4 regions of the Streptosporangium sp. NPDC020072 genome follow, and region 4 is predicted to be linked to each of the others. Evidence: predicted binding sites of a transcription regulator. Region 4 holds the regulator's gene; each other region holds the start of a gene.
The links. The regulator HrcA, encoded in region 4, represses chaperone genes, less so after heat shock. The targets are predictions, from matches to a motif close to TTGGCACTCTCNNNNNGAGAGTGCCAA.
Positions count from the first base shown of each region.

Region 1 (4,580 bases), on a different contig from region 4:
GCGAGATGTCGGTCACCAGCGGCGGAACCGCTCCGAACTGCTTGAGCGGCTCGGGCAGCAGCTCGGGGTCGGCGGGCTCGGCGGGGATGGTGATGACCTTCTCCGCCTTCCAGACCCCGTTGTCCTGGTACCACGTGAAGATGCCGGCCGACAGGTCCTCGACGCTGATGACCGTGTTGACGAAGCCGTGGGTCTTGGACGGGTCGTGCGCGGGGCGCAGTTCGAGGGCCATCTGGTGCTGGTCCCCGAGGTCGATCTCCTGCAGGTGCCTGCGCTTGGTCAGGTCCCAGACGTGCAGCTTGTGGCCGTACTTCCTGCCGACCAGCAGGTCGAGCGAGGGGCCCGCCTCGATCTGGTTGGGGGTGCCCCACTCACTGGTGATCATCGTGTCGTGGCCGAGGTGCCACCAGAAGTCGTAGTGCAGCTCCTGCGGGCCCCGGTCGACCTCCCAGCGGCCCTTGGGCTCGAAGGTGTCGTGGTCGAGGGTGAAGACGCCGCCGGGCGCGTCGCCGTCCACGTTGCCGAGCGCGCTGACGTAGATCGCGTCGGTGCCGCAGTGGACGGTGTGCGGGCGGCTGTAGCCGGTCTTTTCGAAGACGGTCTCCGGCTCGATCGTCTTGACGAGCCTGGGCCGCCGGGGGTCGTCCTTGACGTCGAACACGTAGATCCTGCTGGAGCGCAGTCCCGGCAGGACCAGGTAGCGCCGCTCGACGTGCGGGTGCGGGGCGTACGGGCACAGGGCGGCGCTGCAGACGTTCCACCCGAAGTGGTGGAGCTCGTCGCCCGCGTGGGGCATGTCGCCGACGCTGACGATCGACCCGTCCGACAGGTCGATCGTGGCGAGCCCGTCGGGACGGCCCTGCCCTTCGGCGTCCAGCAGGGCGACGTAGGCGAGCTCCTCCCGAGGCGCCTGCATGGCGTCACGGGCCGACGGATAGAAGGTGGGATCGGGCTGAATGAGTGCCACGGGAACTCCTAGGCCGAGATCAATATCCCACTAATGTTGTAGGAAAACTCTCCGCTGTCTAGGGGTGATTTTACGTAGCCGGGTCAGGAGGGGACCTGGACGTGGATCTCGTCGAGCCCTTCGGGGGCCTTGCCCGGGTACGCGCCCGACAGCATCGTGGCCACCGTGTAGAGATGCCAGACCTGGGCGGGCTTGGTGACCACGGGCGCGGCGAACAGCTTGCGGACCTCGTCGGGGGAGACGATCGGGGCCAGCAGGTCGAGGTGCTCCAGGACGTGGTCGCGCAGCACGCCGCTCAGCGCCTCACCCGGGCTGGTGCGCCAGCTCCAGCCGCCCCCGGTCTTCGGAGCCGTCAGGAATCCCGGCTTGCGCTGCCAGGGGTAGTAGCGCCTGTCGGCGGTGAAGCGCCACGGCTTGCCCTCGATGGGGATGTGGCGAAGTTTCGGGGCGAAGGTCGTGATGAGCTCGTGGACGACCTCCTCCGACAGCCGCCACGCCTGGTCGAGCCCGAGGGCCGCGCGCACCACCCGGTTGTCGAGGAAGGGCCAGACCGGGTCGCCCCGGCGCTGTGATCCCGCCCTTGAACCGGCCTGCCAGCGGCCGATCCGGTAGAAGACGTACATCTGGTCGAGGGCCTCGACCCCCTCGCGCTCCTGCCAGGGGCGGGCCAGTTCACGGGCGTGGTCGTTGGCCTCGGCGCTGAACAGGGCCTTGTCCCGCATGAAGGTGGTGTCGATCCGGCGCCGCAGCGCCTTGGGGCTCAGGTCGCTCTGGAGCAGCAGGAAGCTGCCCGCGCGCAACACCTCCCCGCTCTGCCCCGACATGGTCGGCCTGGCGTTGTACGGCAGGTAGCCGACGATCGACTCGTAGGCCGAGGTCATCCCCTCGCAGGTCCGCAGTGTCTCGTAGGTCCTGGCGAGCGGGTGCTCGACCAGGACGGCGTCCCTGCGCTCGGTGCGCGCCGGGGGGATGACCGTGTGCTCGACGCCGAGCGCCCCGGCGATCCGCCCGGCGAGGATCACGTCGGGGTGGCTGTCGAGGCCGTTCGTGGTCGCGCGCAGCGGAATCCCCGCCGCGTGCAGCACCGCGGCGGCCAGCCTGCTGTCCCGGCCGCCGGTGAGGGCGAGGTTGACCGGCTCGCCCGCCGCGCGCAGCGGCTCGACCGAGGTCAGCAGGGCGTCGGCCAGCCCCCCGATGAGGGCCCTGCGCCGCCTGGCCGAGGACGGCGCGGCGACGGCGACCGGCAGCGGAGCCTCGGTGACCGTACGGCTGCCGCCCCTGACGGTGACGGTCGAGGAGGGCGGCAGCGCGCTGACCCCCCGGTAGGGCGTCTCGTCGGACAGGAAGTAGCCCTGCCGGATCATCGACTGCAGGGCGAGCACGTCCCACTCGATCCGCTCGCCGAAGGCGGCCAGGCTGACCAGCAGAGCCCTGCTGCCGATCACGTGCACGTCCGGGGTCTCGGCGTAGTAGACCGGGCAGACCCGGTGGATCGCGGTCGCGGCGGCCAGTTCGGTACCGGTCGCGCGGAAGACCGAGAAGCAGCCGCCGACCGCCTCGGCGCTCAGTTCGGGGGCGCCCGCGAGCCGGTCGACGTCGCCGGGCACGGCCAGGTTGCCGTTGACCCCGGTCACCCTGTCGTGGCCGGTGGCCAGCAGCGGGGGAGTCCGGGAGTCGTCGGGCTCGTTGGTCCAGGCGAACAGGCTGACGCCGGGCCTGTGCCACTCGCGGGGTCTGATGACCTCGGCCGGGACGGGGAAGGCGGTCTCGATCGAGGCGCGCACGGTGTGCAGCATCGCCTCGGGAATTCCGGCTTCGGGACGCTTGGCCGCCAGTCCGAGATACACGCGCATGATCCCGAATCCTATGTCCCCTTTTTTCCGCATGAAGCCTGATTAATGAGGAAAACGTGTGGTCACTTGAGGTGCCGAGGGGGGAGAGGCCGATCACGCGCCGGGCACGGTTTGCGCTCGCTTGGGTCAAGCGCCAGGCCCAGGTCATGAGGGGGTCGTCGTACGGGATGGCGCGCGAATCCCGCGAGTCCCCGTGAATCCATGCAAATCCAGATAAATCACGGCGAATCCCTGTGAATCCCTGTGGAGGCGAACATGAAACCACGCACGCTCGCCGTCGTCCTGGCCGTCCTCGCCCTGTGGGTCACGGCCGCCTGCGGGAGCTCGGCGAATAGGTCGCCCAGCACCCAGCCCAGGGGCGACGCGAACGCCCAGGCACCCGAGGAACGCGAGAACGACACCGGCACGTCCAAGGACATGAACGACACCACCGTCGACCAGATCTCCACCTTCGCCCTCGACGTGGACACCGCCTCCTACGACTACGCCAGACGCGCCATCGGGGAGGGCAGGCTCCCGGAGCGGGACAGGGTGAGACCGGAGGAGTTCGTCAACTCCTTCCGCCAGGACTACCGGGAACCCGAGGACGACGGTTTCTCCGTACAGCTGGACGGCGCACGGATGCCCGGCAACGGTACGGCGCTGCTCAGGGTCGGTCTGCGCACCCGTCAGGCGCAGTCACGGGAACGACGCCCGGCGAACCTGACCTTCGTGGTCGACGTCTCCGGCTCGATGGGCGAACCCGGCAGACTCGACCTGGTCCGTGAGGCGCTGCACCGGCTCATCGGACAGCTCGGGCCCGGGGACAAGATCTCCATCGTCGCCTTCAGCGACCAGGCCCAGGTCGTGCTGTCCATGACCCCCGCGACCGAACGGCAGGAGCTGGACGCGGCCGTCGAGCGGCTGGCCGTACAGGCCTCGACGAACCTGGAGGCGGGGCTGACCACCGGGTATCAGGAGGCGGCGAAGGCCTTCAGGCCGGTGGCGACCAACCGGGTCATCCTGCTCTCCGACGGCCTGGCCAACAACGGCGACACCAGCTGGCAGGGCATCCTGGACCGGGTCGAGGAGTACGCGGGCAAGCAGATCACCCTGCTGTGCGTCGGCGTCGGCCGTGACTACGGGGACCAGCTGATGGAGCAACTCGCCGACAACGGGGACGGCGCCGCCGTCTACGTCAGCTCGGTCGACGACGCGCGCAAGGTGTTCGTCGAGCAACTCGCCGCCACCCTCGACCTGCGGGCCCGCGACGCCAAGGCGCAGGTCGTGTTCAACCCCGCCACGGTCGAGTCCTACAACCTGATCGGCTACGAGAACAGGCGGATCGCGGCCGAGGACTTCCGTGACGACAGCAAGGACGGCGGCGAGGTCGGCCCCGGTCACACGGTGACGGCCCTGTACGAGGTACGGCTGCGCCAGGGCGCCTCCGGCCAGCTCGCCACCGCGACCGTGCGCTGGCAGGACCCCGACACCCGCGCCCCGGGTGAGGTCAGCGGCTCCATCGGGCGGGCCGACCTGGTCTCCTCTCCGTGGGAGAAGTCGTCGCCGCGGTTCCAGGTGGACGTGGTCGCCGCGGCCTTCGCCGAGTATCTCCGCACCGGAAGGCCGGTCGCCGGGGTCGAGACCGAGGAGCTGGCCGGACACGCCGGTCGTCTGGCGGCCTCGACGGAGGACCCCGCGGTGTCCGAGCTGGCGACCCTGATCACCCGCGCCCTGTCGCTCGGCTGACCGTACGGCCGCCGGGGCGGGCCTGTCCCGGC
Region 1 is NZ_JBEYAB010000026.1:52,381-56,960, forward strand. Features, by position in the region: gene ABZ470_RS40605 (selenium-binding protein SBP56-related protein) at 1-967, opposite strand, end outside; gene ABZ470_RS40610 (asparagine synthase-related protein) at 1,051-2,820, opposite strand; gene ABZ470_RS40615 (von Willebrand factor type A domain-containing protein) at 3,076-4,548, shown strand.
Region 1: the regulator HrcA is predicted to act here: its motif matches at 2,931-2,957, upstream of ABZ470_RS40615 (von Willebrand factor type A domain-containing protein).

Region 2 (4,580 bases), on a different contig from region 4:
CCATGGTGGATGCCGGTGATGGCGTAGCCCTGATTCACCGGGTCGAGTTCGTAGACGTAGACCACGGGCTCGTCGGCGTTGTTCTCCACCAGCCAGAAGTGCGGGATGCCCGCGGCGGCGTAGCGTTTCGGCTTCACGTCACGGTCACGCAGCTCGGACTCCGGGGAGACGACCTCGATGACGAGGTGCACCTCCTCGGGGGTGTAGGCCGTTCGGGACCTGTCCTTCGCCACCTCACTGTCGATGATCAGGACATCCGGGCACGGCCGCTGCCGGGGGCCGAGCACGACGTCCATCTGGGTCACGGCCTTCAGGTGCCTGGGTGCCTGAACGTTGAGGCAGGTCCGCAGGCCGTACAGGACGTGCTCGTGGAAACGCTTCTGGGGGGACATGAAGATGAGGGCTCCATCGACGAGTTCGACGTGCTTGAAGAAGTCCGGCTCGCCGTGGGGGCCCTCCTGGGGAAGCCGGTCGAGGTCGTCGGCCGTCCATCCGCCGGGCGGCGGATAGGGCCAGTTGGCGAGAAGCTCGCCGACCTCGCGCGTTGCGCTCGTCTCCTCGCTCAGCGTGCTGGTCACATCGCTCACCGTAGCGTCTTTCCCGTCACCGTTCGTAGCCATCGGGTCGCGTTCCCCCCGGTGCTCGCTCGTATGTTCCCGAAGTCGTATGTTCCCCGATGAGCGTCCCGGTGTCGCCCCGAAGCGCGGGAATCGGGGTGAAGGTCCTCAGGCGTCCGCGGCGCGGTAGGCCACGAGGGCGTCGACGAACCTCCTGCGCAGCGCCGGGATCCGGCCGACCGCGCGGAAGAACGTCCGGTTGGCCGCCAGGACCGCCCGGCCGACGACCGGCCTGTGCAGCAGGTCGTCGCCGTTGGTGCCGTTCTGGGCGAGGGAGTCGGCGACGCGGGCGAAGCCGTACGGGATCATCTCCGCCTCGTAGGCGGCGACGGCGTCCAGCAGCGGGGTGCCGTCACGGACGGTGATGAGCCACCTGGTCAGGAGCATCGCGTCGCGCAGGGCGGTGTTGGCGCCGACGCCCCGCCCGGGGGTCATGGTGTGCACGGCGTCGCCGAGCAGGGTGACGTTGGTGGTCTCCCATGGGTCCACCGGCTCGGAGGTGCGGATGGCGATGGGGAAGCAGCTGCCCGGGTCGGCGGCCCGGAACAGCGCGCGCAGGTCCGGATGCCAGTTGGGCGTCATGTCCAGGACCACCCGTTTGAGATCCTCGCCGCGCAGGTCCATCACCCCGGGCGGGAACCTGCGGGCCGAGGCGGAGAAGCCCCAGTTGATGTAGTCGCGGGTGTTGTCGTACAGCAGGCCGGGCCAGCGCGCGATCAGCTCCGCGTCGTTGCCGCCGACGCCGTGCTTGACCTCGCCGTCGCGGTCCCACTTGAACTCCATGACGTGCCAGATGCAGAACTGGCCCTTCGGGGCGAAGGTGGCGGAGATCCCGTTGAAGACCTCCTCGGGCAGCAGCGCCCTGGTCTCCGGGGTCACCGCGACCTTGGCGGAGACCGCGATCACCCCGGTGTCCCTGACCTTCGCGTGCGGGAGGTACTGCCTGCGGACCCTGGAGCCGGTGCCGTCGGCGGCGACGAGCAGGTCGCCGGTGGCCGAGGTGCCGTCGTCGAAGAAGGCGGTCACGGTGCCGTCGGCGCCGTGCTCGTAGTGGGTGAAGGTCTTGCCGAAGCGCACGACGTCGTCCATCCCGGTGAGCAGCACCTGGCGCAGGGTCATCCGGGAGACCGAGCGTTCGCTGTGGACCGGGTCGGTGCTCTCCGGCAGCCGGAAGGAGGCGACCGTCCTGCGCCGTTCGGTCAGCACGTTGAAGTGGGCGGGCGTCCTGGCGCAGGTGGCGGTGTAGGTGTCGAACAACTCGGGGGGCAGGCACTCGCGGAGCGCCTGGTTGCCCGTCGGGTCGATGCCGACGCGGTAGCCGTGCACGCCGTCGGCGCGGGTGCGGTCGCGTTCGTAGACCGCGACCGAGATCCCGGCGCGCCGCAGGCCGTGGGCCAGGCACATTCCGCCGGTGCCCGCACCGATGACGATCACGTGGAGAGGGGACACGGGTCTCCCTTGGAGGACGGGTCTGGACAGGGGTGTTCTCCTCGAACGCCATGTATCTTGATGTTCGAGGCATATTTAGCTTGATGGTCGAGAGGCTTGAATGTCAAGGGAAAATGGTCCCGCGCATGGGGACGGCGCTCTCAGGGCGGAGCTGGGGCGGGAGGTCCAGGCGGGTCAGACGGCCGTCGACGCCTTCGACGAGGCGGTCGCGATCCACCTCGGGGTGAACAGGACCGACCTGCGCTGCCTGGAGATCCTGGTGCGCGAGGGGGTTGAGGGGAACGTCACACCCAGCGTCCTCGGGACGGGCCTGGGGCTCACCACGGGCAGCGTCACCGCGATGCTCGACCGCCTCGAACGGGCCGGATACCTGACGCGCTCCCCCGATCCCGGGGACCGCAGGAAGGTGGTCGTGCGCGCCACCCCCGAGACCCTCGCGAAGGTCGAGGAGCTGTACGGTCCCGTCGTCGAACGGGGGAGGCGGCTGATCTCGGGTTACTCCGATGAGGAGATCCGTTTCGTGCTGGGTTTCCTGCGCGGTTCGCGGGAGCTGTACGAGGCCGAGATCGCGCGGGTCAGAGGCCTGCCCGCGGCGGGGCGGCGCAGGGTTTGAGGTTCGCGTACCCAGTGCGGAGGCGGTTCGTGTTGACTGTCAAGGCCTCCTTGCATACTGTTCCGTATTGGCACTCTCCCGGTGAGAGTGCCAAACATACGCGACGAGGCAGGTCTGACACCCGCGACGGCAGACCGCTGGTCGCCTCTTCTAGATCATTCAAATCTGAAGGGGAGGTCCGACGTGACGACCGCCACCAAGGTTCCCGTTAAGCCGCTCGGCGACCGCATCGTGGTCCAGCCGCTTGAGGCCGAGCAGACCACTGCTTCCGGTCTCGTCATCCCGGACACCGCCAAGGAGAAGCCGCAGGAGGGCAAGGTCCTCGCTGTCGGCCCTGGCAACTGGGACGAGGACGGCGACAAGCGCATTCCGCTCGACGTCAAGGAGGGCGACGTCGTCCTCTACAGCAAGTACGGCGGCACCGAGGTGAAGTACGGCGGCGAGGAGTACCTCGTGCTCTCCGCCCGTGACGTGCTCGCCATCATCGAGAAGTAACCGACACTTCGCAGAGATGACGTATCGAGCCCCGGGTCGCGCGAGCGCCCGGGGCTTTGATGCGCCGACGTGCTTTCAGAGAGGACCACAATGCCCAAGATCCTGTCCTTCGAGGAGGACGCGCGCCGCGCTCTTGAGCGTGGTGTCAACGCCCTCGCCGACGCGGTCAAGGTGACCCTCGGCCCCCGTGGCCGCAATGTCGTCATCGACAAGAAGTTCGGCGCGCCGACCATCACCAACGACGGTGTCACCATCGCGCGTGAGGTCGAGCTGGAGAAGCCGTACGAGAACCTCGGCGCCCAGCTCGCCAAGGAGGTCGCGACCAAGACCAACGACGTCGCCGGTGACGGCACGACCACCGCGACCGTCCTCGCCCAGGCGATGGTCCGCGAGGGCCTGCGCAACGTCGCGGCCGGCGCCCAGCCGCTGTCCCTCAAGCGCGGCATCGACCTGGCCGCCAAGGCCGTCAGCGACAAGCTGATCGACTCGGCCAGGCCGGTCGAGGACAAGAAGGAGATCGCCCACGTGGCGACGATCTCCGCGCAGGACGCCAAGATCGGTGAGCTGATCGCCGAGGCGTTCGACAAGGTCGGCAAGGACGGCGTCATCACCGTCGAAGAGTCCAACACCATGGGCCTCGAACTGGAGTTCACCGAGGGTCTCCAGTTCGACAAGGGTTACCTTTCGCCCTACATGGTGACCGACCAGGAGCGGATGGAGGCGGTTCTCGAAGACCCCTACATCCTGATCAACCAGAACAAGATCGCTTCGGTCGCGGACTTCCTGCCGCTGCTGGAGAAGGTCGCGCAGACCAAGAAGGCGCTGCTCGTCATCGCCGAAGACGTCGAGGGCGAGGCCCTGGCCGTCCTGGTCACCAACAAGATCCGCGGCACCTTCACCTCGGTCGCGGTCAAGGCCCCCGGCTTCGGTGACCGCCGCAAGGCCATGCTGCAGGACATCGCCATCCTCACCGGTGGCGAGGTCGTCAGCGAGGAGGTCGGCCTCAAGCTGGAGCACGTCGGCCTGGAGGTCCTCGGCACGGCCCGCCGTGTCGTGATCACCAAGGACAGCACCACGGTCGTGGACGGCGCGGGCGACGCGCAGGCCATCGCCGACCGCGTCAAGGAGATCAAGCTCGCCATCGAGCAGTCCGACTCCGACTGGGACCGTGAGAAGCTCCAGGAGCGTCTGGCCAAGCTCTCCGGCGGTGTCTGCGTGCTGAAGGTCGGCGCGGCCACCGAGGTCGAGCTCAAGGAGAAGAAGCACCGCCTTGAGGACGCCATCTCCGCGACGCGCGCCGCGATCGAGGAGGGCATCGTCTCCGGCGGTGGCTCCGCGCTCATCCACGTCTCCAAGGTCCTCGACGACCTGGGTCTGTCCGGTGACGAGGCGACCGGTGTCGCCGT
Region 2 is NZ_JBEYAB010000015.1:217,897-222,476, reverse strand. Features, by position in the region: gene ABZ470_RS32715 (Uma2 family endonuclease) at 1-578, opposite strand, end outside; gene ABZ470_RS32710 (NAD(P)/FAD-dependent oxidoreductase) at 726-2,066, opposite strand; gene ABZ470_RS32705 (MarR family transcriptional regulator) at 2,167-2,679, shown strand; gene groES (co-chaperone GroES) at 2,863-3,174, shown strand; gene groL (chaperonin GroEL) at 3,265-4,580, shown strand, end outside.
Region 2: the regulator HrcA is predicted to act here: its motif matches at 2,747-2,773, upstream of groES (co-chaperone GroES).

Region 3 (4,580 bases), on a different contig from region 4:
CTGGCCCAGGCGCTGGTGCTGCGCGACATCTGCCAGCTCGACTACAACGAGGTCGCCGAGCAGCTCGGCATCCCCCTCGGCACCGCCAAGTCGCGCATCCACCAGGCCCGCAAGTACGTCCAGGGAGCGCTCGGCGACGCCTACGGCTTCTGAGGTTTGTCCGGTTAATGACACACTTCATCTCGTTTGGTGAGACAACTGGTCAGGAGGGGCACAAGGCGAGGTAGAGTGCTTGAGACCTGCATGTCAGGTCCACAACTGAACATTGCTCATCCAGAGGGGTGGAGGGACCGGCCCTGCGAAGCCCCGGCAACCCTCCCGGTTCAAGACTCGCGATCTGGCGAGGGGTCGACCGGGACAGGTGCCAATTCCGGTCTGTGACCAGGGTGGTCGCAGACGAAGATGAGGGAAAGGCCTCGCTTCATGGCGCTCGCGAACACCGCAACCACCACCGCTCTTGACTTCGGTCCCGCCGTCGCTCTCTCCTGTCGTGAGTGTGGTGCCCGCTACGACCTCGGTCCCAGCTTCGCCTGTATCGAGTGTTTCGGGCCCCTTGAGATCGCCTACGACTTCGGGAACGTCACCCGGGAACAGATCTCGCAGGGGCCGGCCAACATCTGGCGCTACCGCTCCCTCCTGCCCGTCCCGGCGGACGTCGCCTCCAAGCCCAACACCGAGCCCGGCTGGACCAGGCTCGTCAAGGCCGACAACCTGGCGCGTGAGCTGGGCCTGCGCTCGCTGCACGTGAAGGACGACTCGGGCAACCCCACGCACTCCTTCAAGGACCGCGTGGTCGCCATCGCCGTCGAGGCGGCCAGGAACTTCGGCTTCCACACCCTGTCCTGCTCCTCGACCGGCAACCTGGCGGGCGCGGTGACCTCCGCCGCCGCCAGGACCGGGCTCGACGCCTGCGTGTTCATCCCCGCCGACCTCGAACAGGGCAAGATCGTCATGGCCTCCGTGTACGGCGGCAAGCTGATCGGCATCGACGGCACCTACGACGACGTCAACCGCTTCTGCTCCGAGCTCATCGGTGACGAGCTCGGCGACAAGTGGGGCTTCGTCAACGTCAACCTCAGGCCCTACTACGCCGAGGGCTCCAAGACCCTGGCCTACGAGATCGCCGAGCAGCTCGGCTGGCGGATCCCCGACCAGATCGTCATCCCGGTCGCCTCCGGCTCCCAGCTCACGAAGATCGACAAGGCGTTCAAGGAGCTGATCGCCCTCGGTCTCGTCGAGGACACGCCGTACAAGATCTTCGGCGCCCAGGCCGAGGGGTGCTCCCCGGTCTCCGCGGCCTACAAGGCGGGCCACGACGTGATCCGCCCCGTCAAGCCCGACACGATCGCCAAGTCGCTGGCCATCGGCAACCCGGCTGACGGGCCCTACGTGCTCGACATCGCCAGGCGCACCGGCGGTGGGGTCGAGGACGTCACCGACCCCGAGATCGTGGACGCCATCCGCCTGCTCGCCAGGACGGAGGGCATCTTCGCCGAGACGGCGGGCGGTGTCACCGTCGGGGTGCTGCGCAAGCTGGTCGAGTCGGGTCGGCTCGACCCCGACGCGGAGACCGTGGTCCTCAACACAGGTGACGGCCTGAAGACCCTTGACGTGGTCGCTGACCAGGCACGTCCCACCGCTGTCATCCGGCCCTCACTCGACGCGTTCCGCGCTGTCGTCGCCTAGAGCTCTGAAAGGTACTGAATTATGAGTGTTTCTGTACGGATTCCGACGATTCTCCGTACGTACACCGGCGGCGCGGCCGAGGTGAACGGCGAGGGCGGGACCCTGCGTGAGGTTCTGCAGAAGCTCGACGCCGACTTCCCCGGGATCGGTGCCCGTATTCTCGATGAAACGGGCAAGATTCGCCGTTTTGTGAACGTCTATGTCGGTGATGAGGATGTCCGTTTCGCCGACAACCTCGACACGGTGACGCCGTCCGGCGTTCAGGTCTCCATCATTCCGGCGGTCGCCGGAGGCTGATCCCGGCGGAGGCCGCGCGGGGCCCTGGGCGGGCCCTGGACGGCCTCCCGGGTCCCGGTGTCGTCCACTGTCATGGAACGGCGCCCCCGGAACACCCTCACGACACCCGCACCGGCCTGGCCGCGTGCGGGTGTCGTCTTTTGTGATGCAAGCTCACATTTTTGTGCGAAGACATAATGTAATATTTAACTAACTAGTAGTGATAGCAAAACTATGTTGGCGTGTTGAATGCGTCCGTAAAGCGGTAGTTTGCTGGTTGACTCTGTTGCCCCACGGGCTCTCACAGGTATGGTCGAGGGCGATCGACGTAGGCGATGTCTCCGCCTCGGAGATTGAGGACCTCGCGAGAGGAATGGGCGACGTCCTCAAGCCCAGTAAGAGGAGTCGGAAGTGGCGCAAGGCACCGTCAAATGGTTCAACGCGGACAAGGGCTACGGCTTCATCGCGGTAGACGGTGGTAAGGATGTTTTCGTCCATTACTCCGCGATCATGATGGATGGCTACCGTGCGCTCGAACAGGGCCAGAGGGTCGAGTTCGAGATCACGCAGGGACAGAAGGGACCTCAGGCGGAATCGGTCCGGACGGTCTGATCTCGTCCTCCGTCAGCTCGTCGGGAACCCGCTGGCGCATCCCGCGGCAGCGCAGTTCGCGCGGATCGCCCTCGGCATGTCGGCCCGGCTCGTCGCTCCCATCGGCGGGCCGGGCCTTCGCCTAAGCTGACACTCAGGTCAAAGGTCCTTGGCTTGCACTCGTCGGGGGAGAGTGCTAAACAGTGGTTAGCACTCCTCATTGGAGAGTGCCAAACCTGGATCGAGACGATGGGGCCCGCCGAACGGAGTCGCGGGCCCGTATGCCGTCGCGGGCGTCGCCTCGGTCTGGTGCAAGCCACCCTGTGTTTGGGAGGTCTAGCCGTATGGCAGCCAAGATGATCTCGTTTGACGAGGACGCCAGGCGCGGTCTCGAGCGTGGCATGAACCAGCTCGCGGACGCTGTCAAGGTGACCCTCGGCCCCAAGGGCCGCAACGTCGTGCTGGAGAAGAAGTGGGGCGCCCCCACGATCACCAACGACGGTGTCTCCATCGCCAAGGAGATCGAGCTTGAGGACCCGTGGGAGAAGATCGGGGCCGAGCTCGTAAAGGAAGTCGCCAAGAAGACCGACGATGTCGCGGGTGACGGCACCACCACGGCCACCGTGCTTGCTCAGGCGCTGGTCCGCGAGGGCCTGCGCAACGTAGCCGCGGGCGCCAACCCCATGTCCCTGAAGAAGGGCATCGAGGCCGCCGTCGAGCGTGTCTCCGAGGAGCTCTCCAAGCTGGCCAAGGACGTGGAGACGAAGGCACAGATCGCCTCCACGGCCTCCATCTCCGCGGGTGACCCGCAGATCGGCGAGATGATCGCCGAGGCGATGGACAAGGTCGGCAAGGAAGGCGTCATCACCGTCGAGGAGAGCAACACCTTCGGCCTTGAGCTTGAGCTCACCGAGGGCATGCGCTTCGACAAGGGTTACATCTCGCCCTACTTCGTGACCGACCCGGAGCGCATGGAGGCCGTCCTCGACGACCCCTACGTCCTCGTCGTCAACTCCAAGATCTCCGCGAACAAGGACCTGCTCCCGGTCCTCGACAAGGTCGTGCAGGCCGGCAAGCCGCTGCTGATCATCGCCGAGGACATCGAGGGCGAGGCGCTGGCGACCCTGGTCGTCAACAAGATCCGCGGCCTGTTCCGCTCGGTCGCCGTCAAGGCTCCGGGCTTCGGCGACCGCCGCAAGGCCATGCTGGGCGACATCGGCATCCTGACCGGCGCCCAGGTCATCAGCGAGGACCTCGGTCTGAAGCTGGAGTCCACCACGCTCGACCAGCTCGGCCGCGCTCGTCAGGTCATCGTCACCAAGGACGAGACGACGATCGTCGACGGTGCCGGTGACGCCGAGCAGATCGCGGGCCGGGTCAACCAGATCCGTGCCGAGATCGACAACACCGACTCCGACTACGACCGCGAGAAGCTGCAGGAGCGCCTGGCCAAGCTGGCCGGTGGCGTGGCGGTCATCAAGGCCGGTGCGGCGACCGAGGTCGAGCTCAAGGAGCGCAAGCACCGCATCGAGGACGCCGTGCGTAACGCCAAGGCGGCCGTCGAGGAGGGCATCGTGCCCGGCGGTGGCGTGGCGCTGCTGCAGGCCGGCGCCAAGGCGTTCGACAAGCTCGAACTGGCCGGGGACGAGGCCACCGGTGCTGCGATCGTGCGCAAGGCTCTTGAGGAGCCGCTGAAGCAGATCGCGGTCAACGCCGGCCTTGAGGGCGGCGTCGTGGTGGAGAAGGTGCGCAACCTGACCCCCGGCGAGGGCCTGAACGCCGCCACGGGCGAGTACGTCAACCTGTTCGAGTCGGGCATCATCGACCCGGCGAAGGTGACCCGTTCGGCGCTGCAGAACGCCGCCTCGATCGCGGCGCTGTTCCTGACGACCGAGGCCGTCATCGCCGAGAAGCCCGAGAAGGCCGGTGCCGCTCCCGCCGTTCCCGGCGGCGGCGACATGGACTTCTAGTCCGGAGCTTTCCCAAAAGAGGCGACCCCGAGGTGTCGGGGTCGCCCCTTTTTGTTT
Region 3 is NZ_JBEYAB010000021.1:25,616-30,195, forward strand. Features, by position in the region: gene ABZ470_RS37655 (RNA polymerase sigma factor) at 1-153, shown strand, start outside; SAM riboswitch class I at 267-409, shown strand; gene thrC (threonine synthase) at 424-1,686, shown strand; gene ABZ470_RS37665 (MoaD/ThiS family protein) at 1,708-1,983, shown strand; gene ABZ470_RS37670 (cold-shock protein) at 2,374-2,574, shown strand; gene groL (chaperonin GroEL) at 2,898-4,523, shown strand.
Region 3: the regulator HrcA is predicted to act here: its motif matches at 2,761-2,787, upstream of groL (chaperonin GroEL).

Region 4 (4,580 bases):
GGTGACCGATCCGAGGATGCGGCGCCAGGCCTCCGCGGGATCGACCCCCCATCCGAGGGCGGCGATGACGCCCTCCTTCCACGGCAGGCCGCGCGGAACCCGGGGCCAGGCGGCGATCCTCAGCGCCGACGGTTTGACGGCCTGCCAGACGTCCACGAACGGGTGCCCGGCGACCAGCACGTGGGGCGAGGAGACCTCGGCCGCTATCCGGCTCTCCTTGGACCCGGCGACCAGATGGTCGACGAGCACACCGAGACGACGCTCAGGGCCGGGCCCGAACTCCGCGACGATCTCGGGGAGGTGGTCGACGCCCTCGAGGTACTCGACCACGACGCCCTCGACGCGCAGGTCGTGTCCCCAGACCTTCTCGACCAGCGCGGCGTCGTGCACGCCCTCCACGTAGATCCGGCTCTCCCTGGCGACCCGGGCCCGCAGGCCCTCGACCGCGATGGAGCCGGAGGCGCTGCGCCGTGGCCCCTGGGGCCCCTGGGGCCCCTGGGGTCCCCGGGAGCCCGGAGACGCGGCGGCGGGCCGTACCAGGGTCACCGTCCTGCCTTCGAGGAGGAACGCGGCCGGGTCGAGCGGGAACAGGCGCCGCCGCCCGAAGCGGTCCTCCAGGGTGACGGCCTCCTTGTCGCAGGCGACCACGGCGCCGCAGAAGCCGCTCTCGGCGTCCTCGACGACCAGGTCGGGCTCGGCGGGGACCTGGGGGATCTTCCCCTTGAGGGGACGACGCCAGTTTCCCGCCAGCACGTCACGCTCGTACATCACCGGCCGTCAGCCACCTCTCGCAGGGGATCACGTGGGACGGTAGCAAAGAGCGGGCCTCACCTGCCGTAGGCTCCAGGCTGTCCCCACTGGGCCGCCGCGGCCGCGGCCTGGCGCTTGCGGGCGCCGCTGCGCTTGACCAGCACGACGATCGTCACGATGACGGCCAGCAGGAACCCGATCCCCGGCACGCCGAACAGCATCAGCGTGCCGCTGATCACCGAGTCGGCCACGATCTCCTTGCCCACGCCGAACTTGGCGTCGACCCCGCCCGAGGTGGTGCAGGTGATCGGGTAGTCGCCCGCCTTGTCCACCCCGATCCGCAGGGCGAGCTCCCACAGCTGCCCGTCGGCGGTGACGGTCTGCTGGAAGCTCGGCCGCTGGAGCTTGACGGTTCCCGGGGCGCCCTCGATCTGGCACTCGAAGTTCGTGCCCTTGGCCGCGGCGACGTAGATGGCGGGCTTGTTCGCCGGGTCGATGCTGACGGTCGTCTTCTGGTCGGGGCCGAAGGAGGAGGTCGGGGCGGCTTCGGTGACCGCGTTGAAGAGACCGCCCGCGAAACCGACGAAGCCAATGATCACGCTCAGCACGAAGAGCAGCCACACGCCGACGATCCAGCCGACGCTGGGCTTCACCTTCGGCGGCGGGCCCTGGGGGGCGCCGTATCCCGGGGGCGGGTAGCCGAAGGAGGGGCCGCCCTGCTGGTACTGCTGTTGCTGCTGGTGGGGCTGGCCGTACGGCTGCTGGGGGGTGCCGTAACCCGAAGGGGATCCGAAATCATTGGACATATACCTAATTGTGGCCCTTACCACTTGGATAGCGATAGCAGCTGACTTGACAATGGCTTGCTCCAGGACCCGCTCCCGCCCATCCTGGTGCCGTGTTATCGCACCCCCCGGGCTGGAGCCGTACACTTGGCACTCGGGAACACCGAGTGCCAGACCTGGCGTTTCCCGTCCGAGCGCAGGTAGGAGGTGAGCACGTTGGTTGACGACCGCAAGCTGGCGGTCCTACGCGCCATCGTCGAGGACTACGTGTCCACCAATGAGCCGGTCGGCTCGAAGGCTCTCGCGGAGCGTCACAACCTGGGTGTGTCCCCCGCGACCATCCGCAACGACATGGCGGTGCTGGAGGAGCAGGGCTACATCGCCCAGCCCCACACCAGCGCGGGCCGGGTGCCGACGGACAAGGGCTACCGGCTGTTCGTCGACCGCCTCTCCCAGGTGAAGCCGCTGTCCGGCGCGGAGAGGAGGGCCATCGAGAGCTTCCTCGCGGGCGCCGTCGACCTCGACGACGTCGTGATGCGCACGGTACGGCTGCTGGCCCAGCTGACCCGTCAGGTCGCCGTGGTCCAGTACCCCACGATCTCCAACTCCAAGGTCCGCCACGTCGAGCTGGTCCCGCTGAACGAGCACCGCCTGATGTTCGTGCTCATCACCAACACCGGGCGGGTCGAGCAGCGCGTGGTGGAGCTGCAGGAGGTCATCGACGACAACCGCGTGGCGCACCTGCGCGCGGTGCTCAACGCCTGCCTGGACGGCTGCGGGCTGGCCAGTGTTCCCGACATGGTCGCCGACCTGCCAGAACGGCTGCCCGCCGAGGACAGGCCCGTCGCGGCCACCATCCTTTCGGTCCTGCTTGAGTCCCTTGTGGACCGGCATGATGAGAAGATCGTTTTCGCCGGGGCCGCCAATCTCGCGGGGGCCGACTTCACCGTCGGGCTCCGCGACGTGCTGGAGGCCCTGGAGGAGCAGGTGGTGCTCATGCGCCTGCTCGGTGAGACCTCGGACCTGTCGGCGCTGACGGTGCGCATCGGCTCGGAGAACCCCTACACGGGTCTCCAGGGCACATCCATCGTCGCCGCCGGATACGGTTCGGGTGGCAAGCAACTGGCCCGGCTCGGTGTGCTGGGTCCGACACGTATGGACTACCCGGTCACGATGGGCGCGGTGCGCGCGGTGGCACGCTACGTCAGCCAGATCCTGGCTGCATCCTAAGAGGTCAACTAAGTGGCTACTAAGAGTGACTACTACGGCACCCTGGGGGTGCGGCGCGACGCCAGCGCGGAGGAGATCAAGAAGGCCTACCGCCGCCTGGCCAGGGAGCTGCATCCCGATGTGAACCCCGACCCTGAGACCCAGGAGCGGTTCAAGGACATCACCCAGGCCTACGAGGTGCTGTCCGACCCCAACAAGCGTCAGATGTACGACATGGGCGCCGACCCGTTCTCCTCGGGCGGCGCGGGCGCCGGAGGCTTCGGCGCCGGCTTCCCCTTCAGCGACATCATGGACGCCTTCTTCGGCGCGGCGGGCGGCGGCGCGGGGCGCGGTCCCCGCTCGCGGGCCCGCAGGGGCCGCAACGCCACCATCAGGGTCGAGCTCGACCTGCGGGAGGCGGCCTTCGGCACGACCCGCGAGCTGGTGGTCGACACCGCGATCCTGTGCGAGGTCTGCACCGGCTCCGGTGCGGCGGCGGGCACCCACCCCGACACCTGTGACGTCTGCCACGGGCGCGGCGAGGTCTCCCAGGTCACCCGGTCCTTCCTCGGCCAGGTCATGACCTCCCGTCCCTGCCCGCAGTGCGGCGGGTTCGGTTCGATCATCCGCAACCCCTGCCAGGAGTGCTCCGGCGACGGCCGGGTCCGCACCCGGCGGACCATCAAGGTCCGCATCCCCGCGGGCGTCGAGGACGGCACCCACATCCAGCTCGCCGGCGAGGGCGAGATCGGTCCCGGCGGCGGCCCGCCCGGTGACCTGTTCCTGGAGATCGTCGAGCGCCCCCACGAGACGTTCGAGCGCCGCGGCGACGACCTGCACTGCACCGTGCAGATCCCGATGACCGCCGCCGCGCTCGGCACGATCCTGACGCTGGAGACACTCGACGGCGCCGAGGAGCTGGACGTCCGCCCCGGCACCCAGTCCGGGCAGACCATCCCGCTGTACGGCAAGGGCATCCAGCGCCTCAACGAGACCGGCAGGGGAGACCTGCTGATCCACGTCAACGTCGAGACTCCCGCCCGTCTCGACCAGGCTCAGGAGGAGCTCCTGCGCGAGCTGGCCAGGCTCCGCGGCGAGGAACGCCCGCCCGGCAAGTTCGCCCCCGGCCAGCAGGGCTTCTTCTCCCGCCTGCGGGACGCCTTCAATGGCCGCTGATCCAGCGGGCGCCCGCGGGGCCTGTGAGGGCCGATGACGGTTCCGGTCTTCCTGGCGGAGCCGGGTGACCTGGCCCGGCGGGAGTTCGTCTTCGGCGGCCCCGAGGGCCGCCACGCGGCTGCCGTACGGCGGCTGCGGACGGGGGAGCGGCTCGACCTCACCGACGGCGCGGGGGCGGTCGCCGAGTGCGTCGTGCTCGACGCGGGCAAGGACTCGCTCCGGGTGGAGGTGCTGCGCCGCTACGAGGTCGTGCCGCCGCGCCCCCGCCTGGTCGTCGTGCAGGGCCTGCCCAAGGGCGACAGGGGAGAGCTGGCCGTCGAGATGATGACCGAGGCCGGGGTCGACGTGATCGTCCCCTGGTCCGCCGCCAGGTGCGTCACCCAGTGGAAGGGCGAGCGCGCGGCCAAGTCCCTGGCCCGCTGGCGCTCGACCGCGCGGGAGGCGGGCAAGCAGTCCCGGCGCTTCCTGCTGCCCGAGGTGACCGAACCCGCGACGACCTCCCGGGTCGCCGCCCTGCTGGCGGAGGCCGCGCTCGGCGTCGTGCTGCACGAGGAGGCCGCCACGCCGCTGTCCACCCTTCCCCTGCCCGCAGGGGACGACGGCGACATCGGAGACATCGTCGTGGTCGTCGGTCCCGAGGGCGGCGTCACCGAGGAGGAG
Region 4 is NZ_JBEYAB010000003.1:404,211-408,790, reverse strand. Features, by position in the region: gene ABZ470_RS08315 (DUF3097 domain-containing protein) at 1-768, opposite strand, end outside; gene ABZ470_RS08310 (hypothetical protein) at 828-1,556, opposite strand; gene hrcA (heat-inducible transcriptional repressor HrcA) at 1,752-2,765, shown strand; gene dnaJ (molecular chaperone DnaJ) at 2,778-3,920, shown strand; gene ABZ470_RS08295 (16S rRNA (uracil(1498)-N(3))-methyltransferase) at 3,954-4,580, shown strand, end outside.